DNA from 2 places in the Shewanella sp. SM74 genome. Region 1 is predicted to be linked to the other one. Evidence: predicted binding sites of a transcription regulator. Region 1 holds the regulator's gene; the other holds the start of a gene.
The links. The regulator FliA, encoded in region 1, starts transcription of late flagellar genes. The targets are predictions, from matches to a motif close to CTAAAGNTNNNNNNNNNNNNGCCGATA.

Region 1 (3,423 bases):
AGCATAGAAACCAGATTACTTTCTACTTCCATTACTAGATCAATAACACGACGTATTATTTGTCCTGTTAAGTCTTGAAAATCTTGCGCCATCAAAATTTGATTAAGCAATTCACGTAATCGAGTCGAGTCATTTGCACTACGAGACATAAGGTCTTGTACATCGTGACAAAGGCCCTTAAATTCAGTCAGCGCTATCTCGCGTCGCATTAATCTGTCCCAAGATGGCATGACATTTTGAATATTTACGGTCACGGCATTAGCCAAAGGTAAACATTCTTCAACCGCATCCATGGTTTTATTTGCAGCTTGTTCGGTCATGTCAATAACGTAATTTAAACGTTGCTTGGCATCGGGGATCTCTGTATTGGCTAATTCAGCAAGACGATTATCAACTTGAAAATCCATCAGCGCACTATGAAGTTGCCGAGTTAATTTACCTACTTCTTCGAATAATTCTCGTTGCAGTGGAGCAGCAAGCTCCCGAAATAAATCATCTGCCTGACTTTGCTCACCTGCACTTAATAATTCAACTAAGTGCTGAGCTTGCTCGAGCGTGATGAGCCCTGATGTTTGTGACTTCATAGCTCATCCTTGCTCAAGCGAGTCGTTCGAATATTTTATCTAACTTCTCTTTCAGCGTTGCAGCGGTAAAAGGCTTAACCACATAACCATTCACTCCCGCTTGAGCGGCAGCAATAATCTGTTCACGTTTTGCTTCAGCAGTCACCATTAATACGGGTAAATGCTTCAGCGAATCATCAGCGCGAATTGCTTTTAACAGATCGATTCCTTGCATACCAGGCATATTCCAATCTGTAACAACAAAATCAAAATCCCCCTTTTGCAACATCGGCAGGGCTGTTGAGCCATCGTCTGCTTCTTGGGTGTTATTAAACCCCAAGTCTCGCAACAAGTTCTTGATGATACGCCTCATTGTCGAAAAATCGTCAACAATGAGAATCTTCATATTCTTGTCCAAGGTTTCCTCCGGTGAGCTGACATTCTGTGCTCGATTAATAATTATACTTATGTCCAGTGCTTGAGTTTAGCTTTCAATCGCAACATTGCCTGACTTAATATCTGGCTAACCCGCGATTCACTGACTTCAAGAATGGCGCCAATCTCTTTTAAATTCAATGCTTCATCGTAGTACAGGGATAACACTAATGCATCTCTTTCAGGCAATAATTTAATTGCCTCAACCAGAGCAGAATGAAATTGGTTCTCAGCTAATGCTTCAAATGAATCATCATCGGACCGATCACTCACTGTAAGTATATCCTGAGATACGCCTAAATCTTCTATCCCTATGATTTTTCCGACAGAAACATCGTTAAGAATATGATGGTACTCATCGAGCGTCATATCAAGTTTTTCTGCAATTTCTGTGTCGCGTGCATCACGGCCCAGTTCTTGCTCTAACTCATCAATAGCGTGTGCAACCTTACGATTGTTACGATGAACGGAACGAGGGACCCAGTCGCCACGACGAATTTCATCTAACATGGCTCCACGTATGCGTATGCCGGCGAAGGTTTCAAATTTCGCACCCTTGCCACCATCAAACTTGGATGATGCTTCTAGTAACCCCATCATCCCAGCTTGGAGTAAATCATCTAACTGCACAGATGCAGGTAGTCTGGCGAGTAAATGATGCGCAATTCTTTTAACCAACGGAGCATACTGTTCAACGATCGACGATTTATTGTCTAAACAAGTATACGCAGCGGCTTTATTCACTCGTTTTTTCCTCTTGAAAATCTGGTCGTTGTACTAAACGCTCAACGAAAAACTCCAAATGCCCACCAGGTTGCTGCGGCACAGGCCAGCTCAAAATTTTATTTGCCAATCCTTGATACGCAATCGCCGCTGGTGATTTAGGATAAGCTTCAACCACCAATTTTTGTTTACGAACAGATTTACGTAAGTTTTCGTCAAATGGAATCGTGGCGACTAATTCAAGTGCAACATCTAAAAATCTGTCGGTCACTTTACTGAGTTTAGCAAATAATTCCATACCTTCGCGTAAACTACGCACCATATTGGCAACTATTTTAAAACGGAACACACCATGCTCACGGCTGAGAATTTTAATCAGGGCGTAGGCATCGGTAATCGAAGTGGGTTCATCACAAACAACGACTAACACATCCTGCGAAGCACGTGAGAAACTGAGCACCATATCTGAGATCCCAGCCGCAGTATCTACGACTAGAATATCAAACTGAGTCCGCATCTCGCTAAATGCTCGGATTAATCCAGCATGTTGTGCAGGGCTTAATTCCACCATCCCCTGTGTTCCTGAGGTGGCTGGTACTATGCCTATCCCCTTTGGACCACGCACGATAATATCGTCAAGCTCTGCATCACCAGAGAGCACGTGAGAGAGGTTACGCTCGGCACGAATACCCAGCATGACGTCGACGTTTGCTAAGCCAAGGTCAGCGTCAAGTACCAAGACACGCTTGCCTTTTTCGGCTAATGCCACAGCAGTATTAATAGAAACGCTGGTTTTACCCACGCCTCCTTTGCCACCAGTGACCGCGATTACTTTCACTTTTTCGTTATAGGGTTGATTCATCATACGTAAACCACTTGCTTGATCCAGGGTCATAAATCTACTCAAATGCACAGGCCATATTATCTGACCACGCTGTGTCTTGTAATGATTGTTGTTCTGTACTATCTAACGCTGCGAGTGCCTGTTGGGCTAAATCTAGGGTATCCGCAACTTTCATATCTTCAGGAACTCTTTGTCCATCAGTAATATAACTTAATGGTAATCCGTTTTGGATCAACACACTTAATGCTCCTGCTAACGACACAGATTCATCGAGTTTTGTGAGAACGACACCAGATAGGGGAATGCGTTTAAAATGATTGACTGCATCTTGCAGCACACGGCGCTGCCCTGTCGCAGACAGTACCAGATAACTGCGGATAGGTATCCTGCTATTTGCAGTTAAATTATCAAGTTGCTGGTAAAGGCGCATATCTCGCTGTCCCATGCCAGCCGTATCTATCAATACTAGCTTGCGATTCCTAAACTGATAGAGAATTTGCTCTAATTCATTTAGATCATGAGCTTGCTTTACTGGGCAGCCCATTATTTTGCCATAAGTTGCTAATTGCTCATAGGCTCCGATGCGATAATGATCTGTGGTAATTAAAGCAACATGTTCAGCACCATGATGTGCCGCAAAACGGGCAGCAAGTTTAGCTAATGACGTTGTTTTACCAACCCCAGTAGGACCAACTAATGCAACCACCCCGCCCTGCTTAACAATGTCATCGCCCTGATTATCAAGCATATTAGCAAGACTTTGTGGTAATGCTCTGACTAATTCAGCTGGCGTATAATGCTGGCTCAGCGCGGATAATTTATTCGCAACCGCAGGGGAGAATTCAGCCTCAAGCAATT
Region 2 (3,423 bases), on a different contig from region 1:
CTTGAATACAACCGAGGGCGAACATATTGCCACGGGCCGATGCGATGAAGTCTGCACCTAATGCCAAAGCCCAAGCAACTCTTGATGGCACAATAAGTTTACCCGAAGCGATGACTTTGATGCGTTTACGTAAGCCTCGTTGGATCAAGACATTAACTAGGATAGGTAAGCTTTCCTTCAGTGGTAATCCGACATAATCCATTAAAGGTTGTGGTGCAGCGCCTGTGCCACCATCGGCACTGTCTAAGGTAAAGAAGTCGGGGGCAGAGTCTTCGCCACGACGTTCGATTTCATCACATAAATCTTCGAGCCACTGTACGTCACCGAGTACGGCCTTAATGCCCGTTGGTTTACCTGTAACTTCACGTACTCGTTCAACCATATCCAAAATATCGTTCACGGATTTGAATTCAATATGACCATTAGGGCTAATAGAGTCATAACCCTGAGGAATACCGCGAATATGGGCAATTTCAGCCGTGACTTTGATCCCTGGTAAAATGCCACCTTTGCCCGGTTTAGCTCCTTGACTCATTTTAATTTCGAACATTTTGACTTCGGGATGAATGGCTATCGACTTGAGCTTTTCATCGTCTAAATGTCCTTGCTCATTACGTACACCGTATTTGGCCGTTCCAATTTGAAAGACGATATCGCAGCCACCTTTTAGATGATAAGGGCTCAAGCCGCCTTCACCTGTGTTAAGCCAGCAACCCGCCTGCGCCGCACCGTGGGAAAGGGCGGTAATTGCTGGGCGCGATAGAGCCCCAAAGCTCATGGCTGAAATATGACAAATGGCTTGAGTCGTATAGGGTTGGCGGCAATTTGTGCCAATTGTCAGTGGATGAATGGGTGTGATCTCTTCATCTTGGGTTGGGAAGGCGGTATTCATAAACATAATAGTACCGGCGTTATCTAAGGGGCGAGTCGAACCAAAGGCGATAGTTCTATCAACATTTTTAGCCGCGCGGTACACCCAGCTGCGTTCAGCACGGTTGAAGGGCAATTCTTCCCTGTCTTGGGCGAAAAAGTATTGTCTGAAAAACTCACCTTGTTTTTCAAACAGATATCGAAAGCGACCAATTACAGGATAGTTATGTCTTACCGCTTGTTTGGTCTGCATTTTATCTGCGATATACATGTAAATAACCGCGAGTACTGCGAGTCCTATCACAATCAAAAACAGCCCTGAAAATAGATCGAGTCCCCACATAAACCAATTGAGTTCACTCATGTTATTTATCCTTATTCTTGTCCGTAACGGGTGGCGATCAAGCTCGCAGGTTGGTCATCATTAAGAGAGAGTAAAAACAGCTGGCTATAGTCATCTTCACTGATCGCTTGGATCTCTGGTCCGCCAAGGGCTTTAATGATCAGTGGGACAGTGTTTGAATGCCCAACGATGAGTGTATTGCCCTTTACAGCATGCACTTGTTCAACAATGTGTTGGATATGTCCTTCGATAGGTTTGGCTGCTTCTACTATCGTCACAGGTAAATGGCGATCCTCGGCGATGGGCGCGAGTGTTTGTTGGGTTCTTAGGTATTGAGTCGCAATAAGTTGCGAAAGCGGCGTGCGGCTCAAGGCAGTGATCAGTGATGCTGCGCGTATTTCTCCCTTGGGTGATAACTGCGGGTTATTGGCTGGCGTGTCGGCTTTTTCCGCATGTCTGACTAAAATAATTAGTCTGCTTTCAGCATGAGCTTGGCTAATGGGAGTAAAGCCGAGGCAAGTGAATATGACGAGGCTTGTTAGCAGGCTAAAGCGTTTTATATTGATACCCAGATTATGCTTAAAATAGTGCTTAAGGATTAGTGTAAACCCGTGAAAGCGGAAATGACTCAAACTGCGGCCTGCTGCCATGGTGTAACATCCTTTTCTATTGGCTTATGTCTAAGCTCAGCGATAGTAATGATCTGCATTGCGGTGGGTTGGCGCTTTATGCACCTTATTTAAGAATGAACCCACTTAATTTATGTGGGCCTTATCATGGCCTTGTGGTCAGATGGTACTTCAATTCTAAAAATTACTAAAGCTGGTTAAATTTTGGTCGATAATTAAGTCGACCCGAATTGAATGGATAGTCATCATGGAAATCAATAAACCCCCTCAAGTGCAAAGTACCCCTTTGCCACAGAAAAAATATGCTGAAAACGCGGCGTCTAAGGGCACCGAAGTGAGTGATTCGAAGGACGCGAAAGCCACAGAAGTAACCTCGAAGCAAACCGCGCAGCAAACGAGCAAGCAGCTGATGAATCAAGCGATTTTATCGGCACAGCAAGATGTGAATATCAAGTCAGGCGATCAGTCTATGGCCTTGCTTTATCGCGCAGCGATAGAGTCGATTAATAAAGAATTAGCGCCCACTATGGGCGAGAACGCGATTCAGACGGCTTACGATAATGGCGTAGATACTTCTCCAGAAGCGACTGCAGATCGTATCGTGAGTTTTGCGACGCAGTTTTTTAGCATTCACCAACAACAAAATTCGGGAATGAGTCTAAGTGATCAACTCGATAGCTTTATGGGGATTATTGGCGGTGCTATCGACAATGGCTTTAAAGAGGCTAAAGATATTCTGTCCGGCCTTAAAGTATTGCAGGGTGATATTGCCGATGGTGTCGATAAAACCTACAGCTTAGTGCAAGAGGGGCTGCAAGCCTTTAGAGATAGCTTTAACAAGAAGACTGATGAGACAGTATCGAGTCCGAGTTAATACCTCAGTATTTTCAGTTCTATATTCAGCGTTATAGTCATAAGCCCCTTATATAAGGGGTTTTTGTTGTGCAGAAAAAAGTCTATGCTGGAAGCCTATTTAACGTTTCGCTTGAGGGCAAGTTATGTGGATTAGGGGACAAGTGATAGAACGTATTGATTGGAGTGATAAGTTATTCTCATTGCGCATTGCTGCCGAGTTAGCTCCATTTATTCCTGGTCAGTTTATCAAGTTAAGTCAAATGCAAGATGATAAGCGTGTGGCTAGAGCCTACTCCTTAGTAAATTCTCCCGATAAACCCTATGCCGAGGTGCTCGCCGTTGCAGTAGAGGATGGCCTGTTATCGCCTCAATTACACAACCTTGCAATAGGCGATGAAATTGAAATTACCTCAACCGCGACCGGTTTTATGACCTTAGCTGAAATTCCTAAGGGTGAACTCCAAGGGAAGCATTTGTGGTTTTTAGCCACAGGAACAGCAGTAGGGCCATTTTTGTCTATGCTCGACACCGATGAACCTTGGGAGCGTTTTGAAAAAGTCGTGCTTGTGTATGGCGTGCGCGAGGCACAGGATTTGGCATATCTTGATAAGCTGCGTAATTTAGAACGCAAATACCCTGAACAATTTACATTAGTCTTGAGTGTGACCCGTAAACCCTTTGCCGATGCTTTGCAGTGCCGCATTCCCGAGGGAATAGTCTCGGGTG

Region 2: L5M49_RS14045 (DUF5610 domain-containing protein) is a predicted target of FliA. The motif match lies at 2,030-2,056, and genes of this name have one in related genera.

What each region holds. Positions count from the first base shown of each region.
Region 1 covers NZ_JAKKRZ010000003.1:98,620-102,042, forward strand. Annotated here, with positions in the region: gene L5M49_RS04320 (protein phosphatase CheZ) at 1-584, opposite strand, end outside; gene cheY (chemotaxis response regulator CheY) at 598-981, opposite strand; gene L5M49_RS04330 (RNA polymerase sigma factor FliA) at 1,029-1,742, opposite strand; gene L5M49_RS04335 (MinD/ParA family protein) at 1,735-2,616, opposite strand; gene flhF (flagellar biosynthesis protein FlhF) at 2,621-3,423, opposite strand, start outside.
Region 2 covers NZ_JAKKRZ010000012.1:151,942-155,364, reverse strand. Annotated here, with positions in the region: gene L5M49_RS14055 (FMN-binding glutamate synthase family protein) at 1-1,234, opposite strand, end outside; gene L5M49_RS14050 (SixA phosphatase family protein) at 1,246-1,863, opposite strand; gene L5M49_RS14045 (DUF5610 domain-containing protein) at 2,090-2,716, shown strand; gene L5M49_RS14040 (ferredoxin--NADP reductase) at 2,841-3,423, shown strand, end outside.